3 linked regions of the Bernardetia sp. MNP-M8 genome follow. The protein of the gene in region 2 interacts with the protein of the main gene of each other region in a pairwise test. Links are inferred from orthologs where the notes say so. Each region holds a gene or a part of one and is shown on either strand. Other genes may lie near its edges.

Region 1 (7,119 bases), 1.7 Mb from region 2 along the record:
TCATTTCTTATGATAAAAGTATCTATTTCATTTGCATCACAGAGTTGCCTAAGATGCTCCTCTAATGTACTTCCTATCATAACAGCAGCAGGGTCTTTGTAACCTTCATTCAATAAATGTTCTGCCATTTCAAGGAAATCAGTAAATATTTCTGCTGAAACTAATCCTTTTACAGAAGTTAGCCAACCTTGCTCAATTTCTTCTTTGACTCCCAACAAAATACCTTTATAAGAATCGATTACAAATTTGGGATTAATTGGCATGTTAATTTCTATGAACTTATTATAATAGGAATGATTTTTCCCAAAAAGTTTCTCTATGAAAGATAAACAAGATGATTGTAACTGAGAGAATAACTCTTCGTTTACACTATGTTGTGACCACATACCATCACCAGTAATTATTCTAGAAGCTAATGTTCTATCAGCCAATTCTATAAGACTATCTACTCTTTTAACTAATTTTTCTTGTGTATTCATTTGATTTAATTTTTTATGATGATAAATTTACCCCACCTGACAAACCACTCCCAACTGCTCAATATCCCTAACCAAATCGCTAGTCGGATTTATTTGTAAATGATGCGAAACGGTTTTTATAAAAGTACGTCCTGATTGTGGTGCTTGGTGGAAAAATTCCATTTTTATTTTACAATCTCCACCTTGACAGTCATTAAATAAATTCTCTAAATCCATTATCAATGTTTCGTTGAGATTCAGTAAATTAATGGCAATATTGATACTTGAAATCGGCTTTTGTTTGACATCACTAAGCAGCGAAATATTTTTTATTTTGAGTTCTACTTGGTCAGGATTATTATATCGCTCTTCCATTCTTCCAGTAATCAAAAGAAATTCTCCCATTATCAAAAAGCCTTTAAAATGGTCATATTCCTTTCCAAAGAGTGCAAACTTATAACTTCCAGAATAATCTTCTAACGTAAATAAACCAAAATCTCTTCCAGAGGCTGTCTTTCTGTGTGCTACTTCGATTATCATTCCTCCTACTTTTACTTCTGTGCCTTTTCGTGCATTAGCAAGATTTAAAAGTGTGGAAGAACAGTTTGTTTTCATCTCAATTTTGTACTGGTCTAGTGGGTGTCCAGAAATGAAAAAACCGACCACTTCTTTTTCCTTATTGAGCTTGTCTATTTCTGTCCATGGTTCTATTTCGGCAAGGCGTGGACGCATAACTTCTACTTTTCCATCTGCTCCTCCAAACATAGAAACTTGTGCTGAGGCTGCTTCTTCTTTCTGTGCCTTTGAGTACGCTAAAAGTAATTCTAAATTGGTCTTTCCTGTGTCAGTGGGTGCAAAAATTTGCGCTCTATGCACCTCTTCAAAACAGTCCAATCCACCTGCAAAAGTTAAGGCTTCAAAAGTTCTTTTATTGATAACTGACAAATCCATTCGCTCTACAAAATTGAAAATATCTTCGTATTTTCCTTTCTCTTCTCGTTCTGTGATGATATGCGAAACGGCTGTTTCTCCTGCTCCTTTTATGGCTGCAAGTCCAAAACGAATTTGTCCTTTATCATTCACACCAAAACGCTCAATACTCTCATTGACATCAGGTCCTAAAACAGGCACACCAATACGCTGCGCTTCATCAATAAAAAACGTAATTTTATCAATGCTACTCATATTGTTGGTCATAACGGCTGCCATATATTCGGCTGGATAATGCGCCTTCAAATAACCCGTTTGGAAAGCAACAACCGAATAAGCTGCCGAGTGAGAACGGTTGAAACCGTAGGCAGCAAATTTTTCCATTACCTCAAAAACTTCTTCGGCTTTTTTCTTATCAATTCCGTGTGTTTTCTTTGCTCCTTCTACAAAAATGGACTTTTGTTTTGCCATTTCTTCAGCTTTTTTCTTACCCATCGCACGACGCAAAATATCTGCACCACCGAGCGAGTAACCTCCCATGATTTGGGCTGCTTGCATAATCTGCTCTTGGTAAATCATAATTCCAAAAGTAGGCTCAAGAATAGGTTTTAAGAGTTCATGAGGATATTCGACAGTTTCTCTTCCATGTTTTCGGTCAATATAAGACGGAATAAAATCCATTGGCCCTGGACGATACAAGGCATTCATGGCAATCAAATCTTCAATATTTGTAGGTTTTAATTCCTTCAAATATTTACGCATTCCATCCGACTCAAACTGAAATGTTCCGACGGTATCGCCTCGTTGGTAGAGTTCATACGCCTTTACATCATCAATTGGAATTTCGTCTGGGTCAATTCTAATTCCATGATTTTTTTCAATTAAATCAATGGCATCTTTTATAATAGTTAAAGTTTTCAGACCCAAAAAGTCCATTTTTAGCATTCCTGCATCTTCAACTACTTTTCCATCAAATTGAGTAATAAAAAGGTCAGCATCTTTGGCTGTACAGACTGGAATATATTCGGTAATATCATCAGGCGCAATGATTACACCTGCTGCGTGCGTTCCTGTATTACGAACAGAACCTTCCAAAACTTTAGCATTTTGCAAAACTTTTCCTTGCAAGTCTTTTGCTCTAAAGATTTGTCGTAATTCTTCTACTTCGTCAAAGGCTTTGTCTAGTGTTGTCCCAGGTTTTTCAGGAACAAGTTTGGCAATTCTATTTGATTCATCTAAAGGCAATTCCATCACACGAGCAACATCTTTAATAGACATTTTGGCTGCCATTGTTCCGTACGTTACAATTTGTGCTACTTGATTACGACCATATTTTTTTACTACATAATCGATTACAGATTGCCTTCCTACATCGTCAAAATCCACGTCAATATCTGGCATAGATACACGTTCAGGATTCAAGAAACGTTCAAAAAGTAGATTGTAAAGAATAGGGTCAATGTTGGTAATTCCGATACAATATGCAACTACAGATCCTGCTGCCGAATTATGAACCAAAAACGAAGAAGTCAAATAATTATGTTCTTCTTCTACTTCAAAATCGTAAACTAGAGTTTGATTAGGAACGGTTTCTACACTTCTTATTTTGAGTAAAAAACCGTCTTGTTTTTCATTTTTGATTGGCTCATAAATATAATTTGCCTTTGCTGCTGTCTTTCCAATTCGCTTGTCTTTTGGAATGGTTACATAATAAGCTGTTTGTGTATTTTTGAATGCTTCTCTTTTGTCTATTCGATTATCAATTCCTAAAGAAGCTGGAATATTAATTCTCCAACAAAGAAAACGAACTTGGTCAGCTAATTTTCTTGAAACTGTTGTAAATCTAAATTTGCCTTCTCCCTCATATCCATCTGCTGCACAATATCCTTCTAAAAACGAAGCTACATTTTCTTCTGATGCAGAAAGAACAAAATCTGGAACGTATTTAGTTGCTGAACTAAATTCATACTCATCATACAATTTTTTGAAAAGTAAATAAATAGGTTTGCTATTTACTGCCAGTTGTATCAGTTTTCTAGTTTTTGAATGATTTTCGCTTACCTCACAACCAATTTGCTCAAATTTATTTTTTACAAAGTTTAGATTTTCTTTTTCACTTTCATGAAAAGCAAAACCAACAAGAGGACGTTCATTTTTACGAATCCAACCATCACCAGTAAAAATTCCAAATATTTTATACCAATCTTTATCTAATATTATTTTTCTCTCTTGTGTTTTTGTTCGTTGAATGGTATTGCAAAGTGTATTTTGAACGTCATGATAAATTGTTTCTTCATCAAAACGCAAATCATTCAACGCAGAATATTCACTCAAATCAGCCAAATCAAATTCTTTTATTTCTTTTATTTCAACTTTTGGCTTTGGAACAAAAACCCAATCACCTTCTGAAATTTCTTGTGCTTGTTTCCATTCCAAATTCCCTATTGGACGTGGTTTTGCTCTATTTTTCTTTGTGCTTTCTGCCCAGTTTTCATAATTCTTTGGAAAAAGCTGTTTTTCTGTCAGAATTTTATGGTCTTTGGTTAGTGTAATTCCTTCTGTTTCTCCGTAATAGGTTTTTATTTTTAATAATTCTTCTTTGTTGTTGGTCGGATAAACGAATGTATTTTTTACTTTTCTAATTGTTCCACTTTCTGTAATTACTTTATCTCCTTTCTCAATATCACAAATATTTTTTGTTGTTCCGTCATGCAAAACCACCTTGGCATCAGCCGTCAAACAACCACGACCTGGACCCACGGCAACACCAATTCTTCTAGCTTCATTGATGAAATCTTGTACAATCAAAAAGTAACCAGGAAAACCCATGTCCTTCATGATTTTGAGTTCTAAATCTATACGTTCTCTGATGGCAGGTGTAATTTCTTTATAGCGTTTGGCTGCTCCTTCATAAGCCAAATGAGCCAAATACGCATCTTCATCTGGAAACTCTGCTGGAATTTCATATTTTGGTAATAAAATATCACGCTTTAGCTTTATGACTTCCGTTTTATTTACAATTTCCATTGTCGTTTCAATGGATTCTGGAAGGTCTGCAAAAAGCTGATTCATTTCTTCGGCAGACTTAAAATAAAATTCGTGATTCGGAAAACCAAAACGATAACCACGACCACGACCCACAGGCGTACTTTTCGGAATGCCATCTTTCACACACAAAAGTGTATCATGAGCATCTGCATCTTCTTTTTTGAGATAAAAACAATCGTTGGAAGCAAAATATTTTACATCGTATTTGTCAGCCCAACTCAAAAGAATTTCATTTACTCGCTCTTCTTCTTCTAATCCATGACGCTGTAATTGAATATAAAAATCATCTCTAAATTCTTCTAACCACCATTGGAAAGCCTCTTCTGCTTGTAGCTCTCCCACATTCAAAATTAGTTGAGGAATTTCTGATCCAATTCCTCCTGTGGTGGCAATTACATTTTCTTTATATTTTACAATAAGCTCTCTATCGATACGTGGAACACCTGCATAATATCCATCTACATATCCATAAGAACACATTTTGGCAAGATTATGATACCCTGCTTGATTTTTAGCTAAAAAAACTTGTTTGGTACGACGGTCTGGATTGTCTTTGGTAAATTTATGTTTGTGTCTATCTTCTGTCAAATGTAGCTCTGCACCAATAATTACTTTTATACCTAATTTTTCGCCTTCCCCAACAGCATAAAAAGCACCATGCATATTTCCAATATCAGTAATGGCAATGGCAGGCATTCCCATTTCATGGGCTTTACTGACCAGTTTTTTGACGTTTGCTGTACTCTGTAAAATGGAAAATTGAGAATGAGTATGAAGATGCACAAAAGGCAAAATTTCATCTAGTTTTCTATCTTTTTTTAATCTATCACTTGCCTTACTTTTCTTTTGTACTTGCCCAAAATTAGCCTTATCCAATTCTGGTGCTTGATAAACAACCATTTCAGGTGTAATATCTTCTACTGTCGGAACTACTTTATTTTGTAAAAGTCCGAAAAAACATTTTGCTGTTGCATCTACATCATAGGCTGCATCGTGAGCATCTGCAAAGGGAACTCCGAAAAGTTTGGTGTGAAGCTCAGTAAGTGTAGGCCATTTGAAACGTCCACCACGTCCACCTTGAATAGCCACAAAATCTACCGAGGTAAGTTTTGTACAAAGCGTTTCTTTTTCCATAAAACCACGCTCAATACTGGTTCTATGAAATTCTGCTCCCATGATAGCGACATCAAATTCTACATTGTGTCCGATGAGAATATCAGCTTTTTGATAATCATCAGCGAAAGCATTCAAAACATCAGACAAAGGCTTTCCATTTTCTTCTGCTCTTTTGGTAGAAATTCCATGAACTTTTTCGGCATTGAAAGGAATCGTAAATCCATCTGGATAAACAATATGATTTTGAGCAGACAATAAATTTCCTGTTTTGTCGTGCAACTGCCAAGCAATTTGGACAAGACGAGGCCAGTTTTCAGAATCTGTAACAGGTGCATTAAAGTTTTTTGGAAGTCCTGTGGTTTCGGTGTCGAATACTAAATACATATATGGTAGTGTTTTGTTGTTGGTGGGGACAACGGCAAGATATGAATATCAATAACAAAGAAGAGTTGATGCTTATTTTCACACTACGAATTTACAAAAAAATGCTCAAAATATGCGCAGAAATAGTTTTTATTTCTAGTGAAAAAATGAAAATTCTGCTTTTTTATTTGAGTCTTATAGACTAGAAACATAAAAAAGGAGATGTTTATAGGATATACTTTGTTAAAACTAATTGCTAATTATCTGAAAATAATTACATTTACAAAAATAAGTAAATTTAGAACTTTTTCTAAAAGACAAACGTTGAAATCAGTTATCTATTCCAATAAAACGTAATAAAAAAACTGAGCTTATAATTCCTACAACTTAATTAATCACCAAATAAAAAAAATATGATTCTTTCAAAGTACACAGATTCTTTGTTACCATTTTCTGCTTCTGATTTAGATACTTTACAAACAGAAATCAAGAATAAAAATATTGAATCTTGGCATACTCTTATGGGAAATATTACCCAAAATACTAAAGACGTAGCTTACAGAAAAGCTGTAAAAGATACTTTTAAACTGATGTTTAGGGAGAGCAGAGAAGATGAAGCCATGTTTGTTTTGGATAAAGAAGAATATGAAATTATTTTTTCAAAAATTACAGCAGCTTTAACTTCATTTTTTGAAGATGATATTGAATTTCGTGCTATTGCAGCTCATTTTTATAGAGATGCTCGTTTCGGGTTAAGTGATTTTGAAAAAGTAATCAACTACGCAACAGAAGCAGCCGAAAAAGGAAATGATTTGGGAATGAGTATTTTGGCATATCAATATTATTTTGGTTCTCAATCAAAAGGAGTCGAACAAGATAAAGAAAAAGGCTTTGATTATGCTGATAAAGCAATACTCAAAAATCCTATAAATGGAGCTTTTACAAAAGCATTTTTATTGTTTTATGATGGTAATGCTGAAGTTGCTGAAAGCATAGTAAATGAAATTCAAGATTTTGAAAATAATTATCTAGCTTCTTCTATCTATACGCTAAAAGCCGAGTTAGCTTTACAGAAAAATCAAACAAAAGAAGCTATTGAATTTCTAGAAAAAGCTGTTCAATTAAACCAATCTTCTCATCCTTATTATTTATTGGGTAGATTTTATCTGTATGGTAATGAAGAAATACAACCAGATTTTGAGAA
Region 2 (3,996 bases):
GAAATTTGTAAGCAAAATCCATTTTTACCAAATTGTACAGACCAGCTCGCTCCACGATTAGACAACGCAAAAAAAGACCAATTAGAATATTTAGATGCACAGATTAGAAATGCTTTGTATGAAAATAATTTGTCAGAAGCTGTTAGTTTTGTTGTCAAATCAAAAAGCATAATAGGAAAAGAAGAGCCACAAGGTGAATTAAAAAAACATACAGAGCTGCTCACACAAAAATTAGAAAAGAGAACAAATGATGCCATAACTATCCAAAACTGGGAAGAAGCCTTAGAAGCTCTAGAACTAAATGTAGGATTGAAAACAGGACTTACTTATGCCGATTCTAGTTTGTTTTGGAAGGAAGTAGGACAAAAAATACAGACACAAGAAGAAAAAGATGTATTGATTTATGCAACAGCTCGTTATTCTCAACTCAATTTATCACTCACTAACTTACTCTTAAAACGCCTTACCCAAACTGATATTTCCAAAAATGAATGGCAACAGCTTGGTCAGGACATTGGAAAAAAAGACTATTATCTTCAACCAACTGCAAATCCTGAAGAAATCATTACAAGATATGTTTTGTTAGACCCAGCACTCAATAAAAATTTTCAAAAGGGATACTTTCAAGTTTGGAAGGAATTGGGGAAAGAGTAATTTTATGTTGTTGGTGTCGCTTCGCTAAAACACCAACAACGGCTACTAAACTGTTTTATTATTCAGCAACTTGATTTAGATTGCCTTTATTATTTTCTAGTATTAAAGGCATTCCTTCCTTTATACCATAAGGAGAAGCTAAATACATTTCTAAATTAGTTCCTCTATTGAAAAAATTATCAGTTATTTTTACTTTTCCATCAAAATAAACATCAAAAAAATCACAGTATCCATTAAACACACAATTATCAATCTTGAATTCATTTGGGGCAATATTATGTCCTCCACAATCAAATGTAGAGTGTTTGGAAATTATGGTGTTTTTCATATTAAATCCTCCACAAAAATAAGTTGCATGACAGTATAGCTCGTCTATTCTACAGTTTATAAAAGTTATAGATTTTTCTAAACATATACAGACAGCATTAAATAATTTTATTTCACAATTTTCAAATACTAATTCTGTATCAAAATCAAAAAAATTATTATCAATAGAGTCTAACAAGCTCAAATCAATATTTCCTAACTTTTGATCTTTAAACTCTAACTTTTTATATTTTGTCCACTCCTTAATTTCTATCATGATTTATAATTTTTAAATGCTAAAGCTTACTCAATTTTTCCACAGCTTTTTCCAATGTTTCATTATTCTTAGCAAAACAAAGACGTAGAATTTTAGCTGAATTATTATTTTCATTTTGATAGAAAGGAGAAATTGGAATACTTGCAACGCCAATTTTTTCAGTTAGCCAAACAGCAAAATCAGTATCTTTTTGGTCAGAAATTTTAGAATAATCAACGAGTTGAAAATAAGTTCCTTGTGTGGGTGTAAAAGTAAAGTTAGTTTGAACTAAAAGTTTACATAAATAATCTCTTTTTTCTTGATAGAAATCAGCTAAATGAATATAATTTTCTTCATTTTTTAAAAATTCAGCTAATGCCACTTGAATTGGTGTAACAGTGCTAAAAGTAATATATTGATGAATTTTGCGAAGCTCGGCAGTTAGTTTTTGTGGTGCAATTACATAGCCCACTTTCCAACCTGTTGCATGAAAAGTTTTGCCAAACGAAAAGACAGCAAACGAACGCTCTTTCAAGTTTGGATAAGAAAGAACACTTTGATGTTTTTGATTATCAAAAATAAGGTGTTCATAAACCTCATCACTAATTACTAAAATCCGACTTCCTTCTAAAAGTGAATCTAAAGTTTCTAAATCTTCTGTTGTCCACGTTGTTCCTGTTGGATTGTGTGGCGTATTGAAAATAATCAAACGAGTTTTTGGCGAAATAAGGCGTTTGAGTTGTTCAAAATCAGGTCTAAAACTAGGTGCAGATAAAGAAATATGCCTTACAATTCCTCCTTGAAGCTCAATAGCTGGGACATATAAATCATAAGCAGGTTCAAAAATAATCACTTCATCATTTTCTCTTACTGTGGCAGCAATGGCAGCAAAAATCCCTTCTGATGCACCCGAAACAACTGTAATTTCTGTATCAGGATTAGAAGAAATACCATACATTTTCTCTATTTTTTGAGCAATTTGTTCACGTAGAGGCATAAAACCAGCCATTGGAGCATACTGATTAAAATTATTATTCATAGCTTTTGTGACTTCCTTGACTAAGTTTTCATTGACTCTAAAATCTGGAAAACCTTGTGAAAGATTAATTGCATTATGCTTTTGAGCAAGCGCAGACATAACTGTAAAAATAGTTGTGCCTACCTTTGGAAGTTTGGTTGTAATCAATTAGTAATAAGTATTTTAAAGTGGTTTAAAATAAGAATATTGTAAGGAAAAATAGTAATGAATCTTGTTGAACACAAATTAAACAAGCCATATTCAAGGGCAAATATACCGTAAAAAATAAAACTGTCAAGACATTTTTGACATATCAGGTGATTTGATTGTACATAAACAATTATTTGATAAAATAACTAGTGCCAATCATGAGAGCAGAATCTACATTGTTTTGCTGTATCAGTTCTAGCAACTTCATTACATTTTGGACAAAGATTTAAGTCTGAGTTATGATTTTTTACTATTCTTTCTACCATTTCTTTGTAAAACTCTTCTTTGGTTTTAGTTTCAAAAATAGCATCAAGAGCTTCTTCTATTTTTGGAGTAAGTCCTAATTTATACTTTATAAATTTTACTTTATAATTATTTGTTGGATATTCTTTATACAGAAGATAATCACAAATCAACCTTTCTTCATCTGTCATAAAATTCCTACAATACCTAAGAACATATTTAGTTAGATATTTATTTTGGTCGTGCATTTTTATTGAAGTTTGTACTTTTGGTAAAGTTGTATAACAGACTTCCTAGTCTGTTTTTAAAAATGTGTATTTCCAACAGACTAGGAAGTCTGTTATACATTATGAAAAATTACTTCTCATTCTAAAGAGTGAGTTACATTTTGAGTAATGTTTCCCAAATCAAATCTGAAACTCTTCGCATACTTTCTTCATTCAAATGTTTACTCAAATCACTTGGTTTGTGATAATGTTGAAAAATAGGAGCTTGATTTATAATTTCCATTAGTGTCATAATACTTGCACCAGTATCTTGTGCTTCATAATACTGATAAGAAATTTCCATATCTTTTTGAGAAATACACGTAATGGTAAAAGCATCTTGAAGTTTTGCATGTCTAAAACTCACATGATCAGCCGTATTGGTAACAATTTTATCAAAACGTTTTGTGAAAATACCATTTTGTTTTGCAGTTTTTTCTAATGTTTCTAATACCTTTCCTGTTTTCTCAGTATCATCCAAATTCCAAAGTGCAAGTTTGTCTCCTTGTCCTAACATTTCAAGATTTATAAGTCCGATTATTTTTCCTTTTCGTATTTCTTGTCTTCCAAATTCCATTACATAAGCTCTTGAACCTAAAAGTTGTCTTTCCTCTTCATCAAAAATAAAAACTCGTATATCAAAAGCTAGATTTTCTAAAAAAGAAGAGTTTTGTTTTAGCTCGTTTTTTATTCTCATCAAAATATCCAAACAGACAGCTATCGAAGTAGCATTATCATTTGCACCACCCGAATTAGGAACGACATCAAAATGAGAACTTATTCCAATATAAGGTTTGTCTGAATTATCGTCTTCATTTGTCTTGATGATTATATTTTTTCCTGTCTTGTAGTGATGAATTTGATACTTTATTTCATTTTCTTCTAAAAAATTGATGATAAAATCATAACGCTGCTCATCAGTTTTATTTTCTAGGTTTTGAACGGTTTTTAGGAGGTTCATTGTTTTAGTATGTTTTAGATTATTTTTTTGCAATATACTTTATATGACTTATTTTGATTATTTTTCTGCAAATTAGATAACC
Region 3 (4,129 bases), 2.4 Mb from region 2 along the record:
AGTTTTTGTAGTTCTTTTTGGACTTTTTAGGTTAGTTAATACTAATGTTTCTTCGGAAAATATGGCTATGCAAACTAAAGTAGAGCAATCAGAAAATCCAAATACTAAAAATAATGACTTAGCTTTAAATGAAGAAACGACAATATCTGAAGAAGAAGAAAATGCCCTTGTAGAAAAACTTAAATATGAGAACTTAGAAGAGTTAAAGACAAAAAAGAAATCCAACCAAAGTAACTCACAAGCTGAAGACAATTTAGCTCTCAATATGGATAAAGAAGAAAAAGTAGCAAAAGAAAAAGATTTTTCTACTTCTGATGTTTGGATTCGTAAAAAAGAGAAAGTAGAAACTGAAAATAACGATATTAATTTAACTGATTCGGAAAAAAACATAGTTGCTTCTCCTACTGTAAGTGCGAATAGACAAATGAATTATGATTCCTCTAATGCAGCAAACGCAGATCAATTAGCTGATGATGACTATAATTTCTTTTCTGACACCTATAAAAAAGATAATTTAAGAAGAAGTCAGAAATCGCCAAAAGAAATATTGTTTGATGCTATGCAATCTTATGAAAACAAAAAATATACTGAGGCAATTCTTCTTTTTGATTCTTATTTAGTTACCAATCCAAATAATGCACAAGCATTATATTTTGGAGGAATGTCATATTATGAAAATCATAATTATAAAAAATCCATTCCTTTATTAGAAAAATTCTTAAAGCAAAAATCTGATATTGTCTATCAAAAAAATAATCAAGATGCTGAATGGTATTTAGCTAATTCTTATTTAAAGGTAAATCAAAAACAGAAAGCAAAAACTGTTTTACAAAAAATAGCTAATTCTAGTAGTAAATATTCAAATCAGGCTAAAGCATTATTGAAAAAATAATTCATAAATGATATTCATTTTTGTTTTAACAACTAGTAAAATAAAATCCTACTGCACCCTACTTTTTTTAAAAATATTTTTGGCTCTTCCGACAATTTAACGAAATTATAAAATAGTGTGCGTTCGTTTTAGCTTCGCTGAGGGTTACACCGTTCTCAAAAACGAACGAAAGGCTTCCTCAGAAGCGTGATTTAAGCAATATCACGCTTCTGAGGAAGCCTTTCGTTCAACTCTAGGGAGTTGAGCACACTATGTTTCGCTAAAAAGTCGGAAGAGCCATATTTTTTAGTTGCAGCGCAACGTAATATAAGTTAGACTAAAAAAGGTATGATTTTAGATTGCAAAAATCCTAATCTCTTCTTCTTTTTCTTTCATTATTTAGTTTAATAATTCTTCCCAAAGCAAAAAACCTATTCTTACTTAAAAGAATAGGTTTTTTATTATTTATAAAAGATCAAAATCAGATTGAGAATTAGAGTTGTTTGTTCTCATTATCTTCATCCAAATCTGTTGTATCTTTATCTGTTTTAGAATCAATAGTCGTTTCAGGTGTTTTCTGAATTTTAATTCCTTCCTGTTTTTGTTGTTTTTCAAGACTTGCTAATTTCTCTTCAAAAGGCAAGTTAGATTCAGGAGTTTCAGAATATGGAATATTCTGAGGAATAAAATCTTCTTTTGCTCCAGGTTTACTGTAATCGTAAGGCCAACGGAATACTTGAGGAATTGCTCCCACCCAGTTACCGTGTCCAGGAAAACGAGGAGTTGTCCATTCTAATGTATTTGATTTCCAAGGATTTGCAGGAGCTAAACGACCTTTAAACATAGAGTAAACGAAGTTGAATACGAATACAAACTGTGCAAGGAAAGTTAAGATAGCTGCCGTACTAATAAACATATTCAAATCTGTAAACAAACCAAAAGGCTCAAATGCAGTATGAGAATAATAACGACGAGGGAAACCAGCTACACCGATAAAGTGCATTGGGAAGAATATTGCATATACTCCAATAAATGTTGTCCAAAAGTGGAAATAACCCATTTTAGCATCCATCATACGACCAAACATTTTTGGAAACCAGTGATAAATACCAGCAAGCATACCAAAGAATGAAGCAGAACCCATTACAAGGTGAAAGTGAGCTACTACGAAATACGTATCGTGTAATTGAATATCAATCGCTGCACTTGCCAAGTGAATACCTGTAAGTCCACCAACAATAAAGAGTGAAACTAAACCAATAGAGAAAAGCATAGCTGGAGTAAATACCAAGTTACCTTTCCAAAGTGTAGTGATATAGTTAAACGCTTTTACAGCCGAAGGAACTGCAATAATTAGTGTCAAGAACATAAAGATAGTTCCCAAGAAAGGATCCATACCTGTTACAAACATGTGGTGCGCCCAAACGATAAACGAAAGAACAGCAATACCAATAATAGACAAAATCATGGCATGATAACCAAAGATTGGTTTTCTTGAGTTTGTAGCAATTACTTCTGATGAAATTCCGAGAGCAGGTAAAAGTACAATATATACTTCTGGGTGTCCTAAGAACCAAAATAAGTGTTGGAACAAAATTGCGCTACCACCTTGATTTGGAAGTGCTTCTCCACCAATATAAATATCAGATAAGAAGAAACTTGTACCAAAACTACGGTCAAAAATCAAAAGTAATGCTGCTGAGAACAAAACAGGAAATGATAAAAGACCAATAATAGCAGTAATAAAGAATGCCCAAATAGTAAGAGGCATACGATTAAATGACATACCACGAGTACGCATATTGATTACTGTAGAAATATAATTGATACCACCCAAAAGAGTTGAGATGATAAACAATGCCATACTAGATAGCCAAAGTGTCATACCTAATCCAGAACCAGGCATAGCCTGTGGTAATGCACTAAGTGGTGGATAAATTACCCATCCTCCAGATGCAGGACCTGTTTCAATAAATAAAGAGTAGAACATAATTAGTCCAGCAGCAGCAAAGAACCAATAAGAAAGCATGTTCATGAACCCTGAAGCCATATCTCTAGCTCCAATTTGTAAAGGAATCAAGTAATTACTAAATGTTCCACTAAGACCTGCTGTAAGTACGAAGAAAACCATTATCGTACCGTGCATGGTTACAAGAGCTAAGTAAAATTCTTTATCTAATTTTCCACTCGCATCTATCCACTTACCCAAAATAGGTTTTAGGAAAGATAAATCTGCGTCAGGAAAACCGAGTTGCAGACGGAAAATTACAGACATACCTACTCCTATCATTGCCCAAAATATTGCTGTAAACAAAAACTGTTTTGCAATTACTTTGTGGTCAGTAGAAAAGATATAGTTCGTAATAAAATTTCCGTGATGCTCATGGTCGTCATGATGTTCCTCATGGACGAATCCATGATTATCAACATCGTAATGTAGAACATCTTGTCCGCTTGCTTGATGTGTTGTATCAGCCATAATTATTTGCGGTATTTATTGTAAAATAGATGTATTAAAATTTGTTTTTTTATATTCAAGTATTGTTGTCCTAATAGAATTATTTAGAAGCAAGATTAGAAGGAATATTTTTGATTCCTTGTTCTTTTAAATAATCTACATTTTTAGCAGCCCAAGCTTCTTCAGAATCATACCATTTTTGGAATTCATCAGCTTCTAAAACAGAAACTTTCATAAACATAGCAAAGTGGCTTCCTCCACAGATTTCAGTACAAGCTAATGTATATTCAAAAGCATCCCAGTTTGGATCACCTTTTTCTTTTAATTCTACTTTTACATCTTCTGCTGTTTTCGTTGGTGTAAACCAAAACTGTGTTGGCATACCAGGTACTGCATCCATTTTTACTCTAAAGTGAGGTAAAAATACACTGTGCAATACATCACGAGAACGGATTTTCAAAAGAACAGGTCTATTTTTAGGAAGACGCAATTCGTTGTACATAAAATCATCATAGTTAGACTCATCAGCTTCAAAATCCATTCCCATAGAGTTTGTTCCATCAGTCTTCATATAATTGAATTTACCAATTTTTCCATCTTTTCCTCCATAACGTACTTGCCAGTTAAACTGTTTTCCCATTACTTCAATAGCTAAAGCATCTTCTGGAGCAGGGTCAGTAATATCAGACCAAACAGTCCAACCTGTAACAACAAGAGCAGTCAAGACAATAGCAGGAACAATAGTCCAAGCAATCTCTAATTGGTTATTGTGAGGAATAAATGTTGCTCTTTTGTGTTCT

Evidence for each region.
Region 1: the proteins of V9L04_RS15625 (region 2) and dnaE interact in binary tests that used the Escherichia coli proteins (3 or more experiments, as listed by UniProt). The link is inferred for Bernardetia sp. MNP-M8 from one-to-one orthologs.
Region 3: the proteins of V9L04_RS15625 (region 2) and V9L04_RS05805 interact in binary tests that used the Escherichia coli proteins (3 or more experiments, as listed by UniProt). The link is inferred for Bernardetia sp. MNP-M8 from one-to-one orthologs.

What each region holds. Positions count from the first base shown.
Region 1 is NZ_CP147012.1:2,172,436-2,179,554, reverse strand. The notes cover bases 307-6,287. They hold dnaE (DNA polymerase III subunit alpha), read right to left. Parts: upstream 5,937-6,287; coding sequence 507-5,936; downstream 307-506. Other genes in these bases: V9L04_RS09020 (hypothetical protein), read right to left, coding at 307-479. Outside these bases: more of V9L04_RS09020, read right to left, coding at 1-306; V9L04_RS09010 (hypothetical protein), read left to right, coding at 6,329-7,119. UniProt on the Escherichia coli protein: DNA polymerase III is a complex, multichain enzyme responsible for most of the replicative synthesis in bacteria. This DNA polymerase also exhibits 3' to 5' exonuclease activity. The alpha chain is the DNA polymerase catalytic subunit.
Region 2 is NZ_CP147012.1:3,843,403-3,847,398, forward strand. The notes cover bases 330-3,187. They hold V9L04_RS15625 (methionine aminotransferase), read right to left. Parts: upstream 2,403-3,187; coding sequence 1,257-2,402; downstream 330-1,256. Other genes in these bases: V9L04_RS15615 (hypothetical protein), read left to right, coding at 330-654; V9L04_RS15620 (hypothetical protein), read right to left, coding at 713-1,237; V9L04_RS15630 (hypothetical protein), read right to left, coding at 2,591-2,935; V9L04_RS15635 (M28 family peptidase), read right to left, coding at 3,069-3,187. In the rest of the region: more of V9L04_RS15615, read left to right, coding at 1-329; more of V9L04_RS15635, read right to left, coding at 3,188-3,914. UniProt on the Escherichia coli protein: Shows aminotransferase activity with methionine and histidine as substrates, and to a lesser extent also with phenylalanine.
Region 3 is NZ_CP147012.1:1,396,346-1,400,474, forward strand. The notes cover bases 858-3,848. They hold V9L04_RS05805 (cbb3-type cytochrome c oxidase subunit I), read right to left. Parts: upstream 3,351-3,848; coding sequence 1,365-3,350; downstream 858-1,364. Other genes in these bases: V9L04_RS05800 (tetratricopeptide repeat protein), read left to right, coding at 858-892; V9L04_RS05810 (cytochrome c oxidase subunit II), read right to left, coding at 3,430-3,848. In the rest of the region: more of V9L04_RS05800, read left to right, coding at 1-857; more of V9L04_RS05810, read right to left, coding at 3,849-4,129. UniProt on the Escherichia coli protein: Cytochrome bo(3) ubiquinol oxidase is the terminal enzyme in the aerobic respiratory chain of E.coli that predominates when cells are grown at high aeration.